3 regions of the Streptomyces azureus genome follow, and region 1 is predicted to be linked to each of the others. Evidence: predicted binding sites of a transcription regulator. Region 1 holds the regulator's gene; each other region holds the start of a gene.
The links. The regulator HrcA, encoded in region 1, represses chaperone genes, less so after heat shock. The targets are predictions, from matches to a motif close to TTNGCACTCNGNNNNNCNGAGTGCNAA.

Region 1 (3,272 bases):
TCGACGTGGACGATGAGGTCGCCGCGTCCGCCGCCGCGCAGGTGCGTGACACCGCGGCCGTGCAGCGGGATCGACTGGCCGGACTGGGTGCCCGGGCGGATGTCGACCTCCTCCAGGCCGTCCAGCGTCTCCAGCGGCACCTTCGTGCCGAGGGCGGCCGCCGTCATCGGGAGCGTGACCGTGCAGTGCAGGTCGTCGCCGCGGCGCTGGAACTGCGAGTGGGGCAGTTCGTGGATCTCGACGTACAGGTCGCCCGCGGGACCGCCGCCGGGACCGACCTCGCCCTCACCGGCGAGCTGGATCCGCGTGCCGTTGTCGACACCGGCCGGGATCTTCACGGTCAGCGTGCGGCGGGAGCGGACGCGGCCGTCACCGGCGCACTCCGGGCAGGGGGTCGGGACGACCGTGCCGAAGCCCTGGCACTGCGGGCAGGGCCGCGAGGTCATGACCTGACCGAGGAAGGACCGCGTGACCTGTGACACCTCACCGCGGCCGCGACACATGTCACACGTCTGGGCCGTGGTCCCCGGCGCCGCGCCCTCACCGCTGCAGGTGTTGCACACGACCGCCGTGTCGACCTGGATGTCCTTCGTCGTGCCGAAGGCCGCCTCGTCGAGCTCGATCTCGATACGGATCATCGCGTCCTGGCCGCGGCGGGTGCGCGAGCGCGGACCGCGCTGCGACGCCGTGCCGAAGAACGCGTCCATGATGTCCGAGAAGTTCCCGAAGCCGCCGGCCCCGAAGCCGCCCGCGCCGCCGCCACCGGCCTGCGAGAGCGGGTCGCCGCCGAGGTCGTAGACCTGCTTCTTCTGCGGGTCCGACAGCACCTCGTAAGCGGCGTTGATCTCCTTGAACCGCTCCTGGGTCTTCGGATCGGGGTTGACGTCCGGGTGCAGCTCGCGCGCGAGCCGCCGGAAGGCCTTCTTGATCTCTTCCTGCGACGCGTCGCGGCGCACGCCGAGTACGGCGTAGTAGTCCGTGGCCACTACGACTCCGCCAGGATCTGTCCGACGTACCGTGCCACTGCGCGTACCGCTCCCATCGTTCCCGGGTAGTCCATGCGGGTCGGTCCGACCACGCCGAGCTTGGCGACAGCTTCGCCGCCCGAACCGTAGCCGACCGACACGACGGACGTGGAGTTGAGTCCTTCGTGGGCGTTCTCATGACCGATACGTACGGTCACGCCCGGATCCTTCGCCTCGCCGAGCAGCTTGAGGAGCACCACCTGCTCCTCAAGCGCCTCCAGCACCGGCCGGATCGTGAGGGGAAAGTCATGCCCGAAGCGGGTCAGGTTGGCGGTGCCGCCGATCATCAGCCGCTCCTCGTTCTCCTCGACGAGCGTCTCCAGAAGTGTGGAGAGCACCATGGAGACCGTACCCCGGTCCTCGTGCTCGAACGCCTCCGGCAGATCCTCCACCAGACTCGGCACATCCGTGAAACGGCGGTTCGCCACACGGCTGTTGAGCCGCGCGCGCAGATCCGCGAGCGAGGCCTCGCCGAAGGGTGCCGGGCAGTCGACCACGCGCTGCTCGACCCGCCCGGTGTCCGTGATCAGCACGAGCATCACGCGCGCGGGCGCGAGGGAGAGCAACTCCACATGCCGCACGGTCGAGCGGGTCAGCGACGGGTACTGCACGACGGCGACCTGGCGTGTGAGCTGGGCCAGCAGCCGTACCGTACGCGCCACGACGTCGTCGAGGTCGACGGCACCCTCGAGGAAGTTCTGGATCGCGCGCCGCTCGGGCGCGGTCATCGGCTTGACACCGGCCAGCTTGTCCACGAACAGCCGGTAGCCCTTGTCGGTGGGGATGCGCCCGGCGCTGGTGTGCGGCTGGGCGATGTACCCCTCGTCCTCGAGGGCCGCCATGTCGTTGCGGACGGTGGCCGGGGAGACGCCGAGGTTGTGCCGCTCGGTGAGGGCCTTGGAGCCGACCGGCTCCTCGGTGCCGACGTAGTCCTGGACGATGGCGCGCAGCACCTGCAGCCTGCGTTCACTGAGCATTCGCGCACACCTCCAGAAGTCGTCCGCCTGGTGTCCTGCCTGTCGTGCCTGGCACTCTGCGCGTGCGAGTGCCAGCATTCCCCGCCCAGTGTACGGCGGTGGGGTACACCCCCGGCAAGGCTGGTCGCATGCCGTCGTGCCCCGGGCGGGGGTCACCGCTAGCGTCGCCGTATGACGGTGACTTGGGAAGAGCTCGGGTGGGAGCGCGTGGCCGCCGGGGTGGGGCGGTGCCGGCTTCCGGTGTGGGACTGCACGGCGGGGCTGGTCGTCGGTGAGGGCGCGGTACTCGTGATCGACGCGGGGTCGAGCCCGGCCGAGGGCGCGCGGTTGCGCGAGCAGGCGCAGTCCCTCACCGGTCACCATGTGACGCATCTCGCGCTGACCCATCCCCACTTCGACCACGTCTTCGGGGTCGCGGCCTTCACGGACGCTGAGGTGTTCGGCGCGGTGGGCGTGGACGCGGTGCTGACGCGCGTACGGGACCGCCAGGAGCTGCGCGCCGACGCGGTACGCAACGGCCTGGCGGAGACCACCGCGCAGGAGTCTGCGGACCGGCTGGTCGCGCCCCGCCACCTGGTCTCCGGCGAGTGGACCCTCGACCTGGGCGGCGGGCGCCAGGTGCTGCTGGCGAACGTGGGCCCCGGGCACACCGCGCACGATCTGGCGGTGCTGGTGCCGGGGGATCCGGAGGTGGTGTTCTGCGGCGATCTGGTCGAGGAGTCCGGCGAGCCGCAGGCGGGCCCCGACGCCGTGCCGTCGCACTGGCCGGCCGCCCTGGGCCGGCTGCTCGACCTGGGCGGGGAGGACGCGCTGTACGTGCCCGGTCACGGAGCGGTGGTGGACGCGGCGTTCGTCCGCGCCCAGCGGGACACGCTGGCGGCGCGTTTCGGCGTGTCTCCGTGACCACCCCCCGGCTTCTCCTATCGTCATTCGAATGCGCCAGTACTCACCCGATCTGACCCCGTCGTGGAAGAAGCCGCAGCAGCCGGTGCCCGAGGTTCCGGCGGAGCCGGGTCTGGTCGTCGAGGAGGCCGGGACCGGCTTCTGCGGCGCGGTGATCCGCTGCGAGGCGGGCACGGTGACACTGGAGGACCGCTTCGGCAAGCACCGGGTGTTCCCCATGGAGCCGCGCGGCTTCCTCTTGGAGGGCAGGGCCGTGACACTGATCCGCCCTTCGCCGGGCGGCCCCGCACGTCCCACCCGCACGGCGTCCGGTTCGGTTGCCGTCCCCGGTGCCCGCGCACGCGTGGCACGCGCCGGCCGCATCTAC
Region 2 (3,272 bases), on a different contig from region 1:
CGTCGTCCTTGTTGCCGGCGCCGTCGACGACCGTGGTGTCGTCCTTGGTGACGGTGACGCGGCGGGCGGAGCCGAGGACGTCCAGACCGACCTGGTCGAGCTTGAGGCCGACCTCCTCGGAGACGACCGTGGCGCCCGTGAGGACGGCCATGTCCTGGAGCATCGCCTTGCGGCGGTCGCCGAAGCCGGGGGCCTTCACGGCGACGGCGTTGAACGTGCCGCGGATCTTGTTCACGACCAGGGTCGACAGGGCCTCGCCCTCGACGTCCTCGGCGATGATCAGCAGCGGCTTGGAGGAGTTGGCCTGGATGACCTTCTCCAGCAGCGGCAGCAGGTCCGCGATGGCGGAGATCTTGCCCTGCGTGATGAGGATGTACGGGTCGTCCAGGACGGCTTCCATGCGCTCCTGGTCCGTCACGAAGTACGGCGACAGGTAGCCCTTGTCGAAGGCCATGCCCTCGGTGAAGTCCAGCTCCAGGCCGAAGGTGTTGGACTCCTCGACGGTGATGACACCGTCCTTGCCGACCTTGTCCATCGCCTCGGCGATGAGCTCGCCGACCTGGCTGTCCTGGGCGGACAGCCCGGCGACCGCGGCGATGTCGGACTTCTCGTCGATCGGGCGGGCGGAGGACAGGAGGTCCTCGGAGATCGCGGCGACGGCGGCGTCGATGCCCTTCTTCAGGGCGGCCGGGGAGGCACCGGCGGCGACGTTCTTCAGGCCCTCGCGCACGAGCGCCTGGGCGAGCACGGTCGCGGTGGTCGTACCGTCACCCGCGATGTCGTTGGTCTTGGTCGCCACCTCCTTGACCAGCTGGGCACCGAGGTTCTCGTACGGGTCCTCGATCTCGACCTCGCGGGCGATCGTGACACCGTCGTTGGTGATGGTGGGGGCGCCGAACTTCTTGTCGATGACGACGTTGCGGCCCTTGGGGCCGATCGTCACCTTCACCGTGTCGGCAAGCTTGTTGACGCCGCGCTCGAGGGCGCGACGGGCGTCCTCGTCGAACTTCAGGATCTTCGCCATGGGAGCGTGAGCCCTCTTCCGGAATGTGGGTTAACGGCACTGCGCCCCGGGCGCCCGGCTTCTTATCGATCGCGGGGGGCCAGGGGCGCAGCTCAAAGCAATGTGCTTGGGGTGAATTACTTCTCGACGATCGCGAGCACGTCGCGGGCCGAGAGGACGAGGTACTCCTCGCCGTTGTACTTCACCTCGGTGCCGCCGTACTTGCTGTAGAGCACGACGTCACCGACGGAGACGTCGAGCGGAAGACGGTTGCCGTCCTCGAAGCGGCCCGGGCCCACGGCCAGGACGACGCCCTCCTGGGGCTTCTCCTTGGCGGTGTCCGGGATGACCAGGCCAGAGGCGGTGGTCTGCTCGGCGTCGAGCGGCTGGACCACGATGCGGTCCTCGAGCGGCTTGATGGCAACCTTGGAGCTGGTGGTCGTCACGATCCGACCTCCCCCTTCGGAGATCTCACGGGGTTAACTGTCTGAGGTGGCGACCAGGTGGATCCGTCGTCGCGGGTGCCGGACCTGCCCGTCGCTGTGTTGGCACTCTCCAGTGGGGAGTGCCAGAGCCGAGACTATGACTGTGATTAGCACTCGGTCAAGCGGAGTGCCAATTGCCGGCGGCGCGTCGGCTGTGGAGCCGGGTCGTCGTACGTTTGTGCTGGGCACCCCGGGTTGGTGTCCTGGCCTCTGGGGGCTGCCGCCCCAGGCCCCCGCTTCGGGTTGGACGGCCTCGTCCCCAAGCGCCGGACGGGCTGAGCATCAGCACCACCCGGCGCTCAGAAGTCAGAGGTAGTTCTCCAACCGCCCCACCCGCAGCCCCCTTCCCTCGATCTCTCGCATCAGGCGCTTTGTGCGTTCCGTGAGCGTCAGGGACGCGGGCTCGCCGGACGGCACCGAAATGATGTCGCCGGGGCGCAGGCCGGGCTCGCCGCGGGTGTAGGTCAGGTCGCCGCCGGTCCCCAGGGACGCCCGCCAGAGGACGACCGCCGTGATGCCGCAGTCGGCGGCGGCGCGCAGGGTCGTCGTGTCGTACGCGCCGTACGGCGGGCGGAAGAGACGGGGGCGGATGCCGAAGCGGGAGCGGAGTTTGTGCTGCTGGCCGCAGATCTCGGCGCGCTGGCCGGCGTAGGGCAGGCCTCGCAGGGCGGGATGGTCGAGGGTGTGGTTCTGGATGGACGCGCCGACCGCGCGCAGGCGGGCGAAGTGGCCGTAGCCGGGCCCCACGACGCTGTCCGTGAGGAACATGCTGACCGGGAGCCGCCGTTCGCGGACGAGGCCGACGAAGCCGGGGTCGCGCTCGGCGCCGTCGTCGTAGGTCAGGAAGACCACCCGGTCGCGGGTGCGGACGTGGTCCACGACGGGCGGGAGACCGCCCCGGTCGCCTCGGTCCGGCCCGCGCACGTCGCTCGACGCGTGCGCCGGGGACCGGCCCCGGCCGTCCGCTCCCATCCGCTCCCCCGCCGCCCCGGCACAGCCGGCCAGCAGGATCGCCCCCGCGCACACCACGGCGGCCGGCGACCGCCGCCTCACAGGTAGTCCTCCAGCCGGCCCACCGCGTATCCCTCGGCCGTGACCTTGTTCAGGAAGCGGCGGATCATGTCGGGCATCGTGCCCTGCCACTGGTCGCGGCCGCGGAAGTGAGTGAGGACGATGTCGCCCGGGTGCAGTTTCCGGTCCTCGCGGTACTCCCAGCGGTCGGCGAAGACCTCCGCGTTCCAGAGGGGGACGTACTCGATGCCGCAGATCTTGGCGGCGCGCAGGGTCGCCCTGTCGTAGCTGCCGAAGGGCGGGCGGAAGAGGGTCGGGCGCTTGCCGTAGCGCTTCTCGATGAGGCGCTGCATGCCGCAGATCTCGCGCTTCTGCGCCCGGTACGACAGGCCCGGCATATAGCGGTGGCGGAGGGTGTGGTTGTTCAGGACCACACCTGTGTCCTGCATCTTCTCGAAGTAGCGGTAGTCGTCCTTGATCAGGTAGCCGCTGAGGAAGGCGCTGTACGGGACCTTCAGCTCGCTCATCATCCGCAGGAACGCCGGGTCCTTCTCGGCGCCGTCGTCGACGGTGAGGAAGACGACCTTGTCCCGGGTGGGGACCGTGGTGAAGACGGGTGGCAGGCTCCGTCTCCGGTGGCCGTCCACCTCGAAGCCCTCGCGGGTCCTGATCCTCGGCTTCTTCGCGGGGGCCGGCGGGGCGGTCAGGGGGACCCTTCTCAGCCCCCAGCGCTGTGCGGCGACGATCCGGGCGGCGTGCGCGGCGCTCAGCTT
Region 3 (3,272 bases), on a different contig from region 1:
GGCGATCTGCTTCAGCGGGGCCTCCAGGGCGAGCTTCACGGCGTTGGCGCCGGTCGCCTCGTCACCCTCGAGCTCCAGCTTCTCGAAGACCTGGGAGGCCTGGAGCAGGGCCACGCCACCACCGGCGACGATGCCCTCCTCGACGGCCGCCTTGGCGTTGCGCACGGCGTCCTCGATGCGGTGCTTGCGCTCCTTGAGCTCCACCTCGGTGGCGGCACCGGCCTTGATGACGGCCACGCCGCCGGCCAGCTTCGCCAGGCGCTCCTGGAGCTTCTCGCGGTCGTAGTCCGAGTCGCTGTTCTCGATCTCGGCGCGGATCTGGTTGACCCGGCCCTGGACCTGCTCGGCGGAGCCGGCACCGTCGACGATGGTGGTCTCGTCCTTGGTGATGACGACCTTGCGGGCCTTGCCCAGGAGGTCGATCGTGGCGTTCTCCAGCTTGAGGCCGACCTCCTCGGAGATCACCTCGCCGCCGGTGAGGATGCCGATGTCCTGGAGCATCGCCTTGCGACGGTCACCGAAGCCCGGGGCCTTGACGGCGACGGACTTGAAGGTGCCGCGGATCTTGTTGACGACCAGGGTCGACAGGGCCTCGCCCTCGACGTCCTCGGCGATGATCAGCAGCGGCTTGCCCGACTGCATGACCTTCTCCAGGAGCGGGAGCAGGTCCTTGACGTTGGAGATCTTGGAGTTCGCGATCAGGATGTAGGGGTCGTCGAGGACGGCCTCCATACGCTCCATGTCGGTCGCGAAGTACGCCGAGATGTAGCCCTTGTCGAAGCGCATACCCTCGGTGAGCTCCAGCTCCAGACCGAAGGTCTGGGACTCCTCGACGGTGATGACGCCTTCCTTGCCGACCTTGTCCATGGCCTCGGCGATGAGCTCGCCGATCTGGGTGTCGGCGGCGGAGATGGAGGCCGTGGAGGCGATCTGCTCCTTGGTCTCGACGTCCTTCGCCTGCTCCAGCAGGGCGGCGGAGACGGCCTCGACGGCCTTCTCGATACCGCGCTTGAGGGCCATCGGGTTGGCACCGGCGGCTACGTTGCGCAGGCCTTCCTTGACCAGGGCCTGGGCGAGAACGGTCGCGGTGGTCGTACCGTCACCGGCGACGTCGTCCGTCTTCTTGGCGACTTCCTTGACCAGCTCGGCGCCGATCTTCTCGTACGGGTCCTCGAGCTCGATCTCCTTGGCGATGGAGACACCGTCGTTGGTGATCGTGGGCGCGCCCCACTTCTTCTCGAGGACGACGTTGCGGCCCTTGGGGCCGAGCGTCACCTTGACGGCGTCCGCGAGCTGGTTCATGCCGCGCTCGAGGCCGCGCCGCGCCTCCTCGTCGAACGCGATGATCTTGGCCATGTGAAGTGGTCCCTCCAGGACTGGGGGTGATTACTTCGGACCGCGCCCGCGCCCGCGACGGACGGCTCGCTGACCCCGTGGTTCCTTCCCACCTGGCCTGCGGGCCTCACCGACCCGGTCCTAACGTTGTCACTCTCACCTTCAGAGTGCTAACGCAATGATTAGCACTCGACCCCTGCGAGTGCAAGCGGCTCTCGGGATGCGGGGCACACTCAGCCCCCGGCGAACGGGCCGCATCCGGCTTGGCCGACAGGCGCGGGCAGCGCCACGGCGGATCGGGAGAGCCGGGAAAGGCCTGGACACACGGCCCGCGGCGGTGACGCCGACGCGGGCGGGTCCGGGGCGCGAACTCGCGTCCGTACACCAGGGCGGAGTCCGAGGCACCTTCGGGCGCGGCGGGCCTCGACGAGCGGTCGCCCGGTGTGCCCGCCGCCCCGGCCGCCGGCCCCCGAGCAGGCCGAAGGGTCCGCACCCCGGGGGGTGCGGACCCTTCAGAGAAGACCGGTCGCTTGCGCTTGGTCGTGGTGCGCGTTCAGGCAGAGACGCGAACCATGTCGGCCTGCGGTCCCTTCTGGCCCTGCGAGATCTCGAACTCGACCCGCTGGCCCTCTTCCAGGGTGCGGTAGCCGTCCATCTGAATCGCGCTGTAGTGGACGAAAACATCCGCACCACCGTCGACCGCGATGAAGCCGTACCCCTTCTCCGCGTTGAACCACTTGACGGTGCCCTGAGCCATGCCTAACTCCCCTATTACTGGCCCTTGCACAGATCCACACTTCGCGGACCCGGGTCAGACCTCACCCCCCACGGTTGGGGGCGTGCGCCGGAACGCGTCGACCGCGGCTGAATGTATCTGTCCAACTGCCGTCTGCAACAGGTCAATCGGACGAGAATTCTGGACGCGCAGGATCCGGAATGTGGGGAGAATTCGCCCGACTTCAGGGCAAGTCGGGCCACACAAAAGGAACAAAAGCCGCGAAAGACGCACACACTTTGGCTACATCTTGTCGGGCGCGCGGCAGGAATCAAGGGCTCCCGATCAGGAGATCGGCGCTGCGTTCCCCAACTGTACCGCGCTCAATCACACAGAATTGCCCCCTCCGCTTCTCTCACGGAGGGGGCAATTCGATGAGCTCTCAGTAACCGCGGTTACCGAAGGTAATAACAAGCCGGTCGACCGGTTCAGCCACCGGCGACGGCGGGGATGATCGACACCCCGGCACCGTCCGGCGTCGCCGTCTCCAGACCCTGCTCGAACCGCACGTCGTCGTCGTTGACGTACACGTTGACGAAACGGCGCAGCTTGCCCTGGTCGTCCAGCACCCGGGCGGCGATCCCGGTGTGGTTCTTCTCCAGATCGGCGATGACCTCGCCGAGGGTCGCGCCCTCGGCGGCGACCTCGGCCTGGCCGCCGGTGTAGGTACGCAGGATGGTGGGGATGCGAACGGTCACGCTCATGCGAGGCCAGCCTCTCGGAAGGAGTCCAGGTTCGGGCGGATGGTGGCGGTGAGGCCGGTACCGGCCACCGCGTCGAGGGTCTTGAGGCCGTCCCCGGTGTTCAGGACGACGGTGGTCTTCGACGGGTCGAGCACCCCGTTCTCGACCAGCTTCTTCGCCACGCCCACGGTCACACCACCGGCGGTCTCCGCGAAGATGCCCTCGGTCCGGGCGAGGATCTTGATCGCGTCGACGACCTGCTCGTCGTTCACGTCCTCCACCGCGCCGCCCGTACGGCGCGCGATGTCGAGCACGTAGGGCCCGTCCGCCGGGTTGCCGATCGCCAGCGACTTGGCGATCGTGTCCGGCTTCTGCGGGCGGACGACGTCGTGCCCGGCCTTGTACGCCGTCGACACCGGCGAGCAGCCCTCGGCCTGGGCACCGAAGATCTTGTACGGCTTGTCCTCGACCAGCCCGAG

Region 2: a site for HrcA is predicted at 1,596-1,622, ahead of groES (co-chaperone GroES). Genes of this name have one in related genera too.
Region 3: a site for HrcA is predicted at 1,483-1,509, ahead of groL (chaperonin GroEL). Genes of this name have one in related genera too.

What each region holds. Positions count from the first base shown of each region.
Region 1 covers NZ_DF968241.1:42,031-45,302, reverse strand. The annotation lists gene dnaJ (molecular chaperone DnaJ) at 1-986, opposite strand, end outside; gene hrcA (heat-inducible transcriptional repressor HrcA) at 986-2,002, opposite strand; gene AOQ53_RS11855 (MBL fold metallo-hydrolase) at 2,174-2,905, shown strand; gene AOQ53_RS11850 (DUF3097 domain-containing protein) at 2,937-3,272, shown strand, end outside.
Region 2 covers NZ_DF968533.1:345,455-348,726, reverse strand. The annotation lists gene groL (chaperonin GroEL) at 1-1,024, opposite strand, end outside; gene groES (co-chaperone GroES) at 1,141-1,449, opposite strand; gene AOQ53_RS39610 (polysaccharide deacetylase family protein) at 1,795-2,541, opposite strand; gene AOQ53_RS39605 (polysaccharide deacetylase family protein) at 2,538-3,272, opposite strand, start outside.
Region 3 covers NZ_DF968253.1:15,369-18,640, reverse strand. The annotation lists gene groL (chaperonin GroEL) at 1-1,356, opposite strand, end outside; gene AOQ53_RS14050 (cold-shock protein) at 1,889-2,092, opposite strand; gene AOQ53_RS14045 (ubiquitin-like small modifier protein 1) at 2,539-2,814, opposite strand; gene thrC (threonine synthase) at 2,811-3,272, opposite strand, start outside.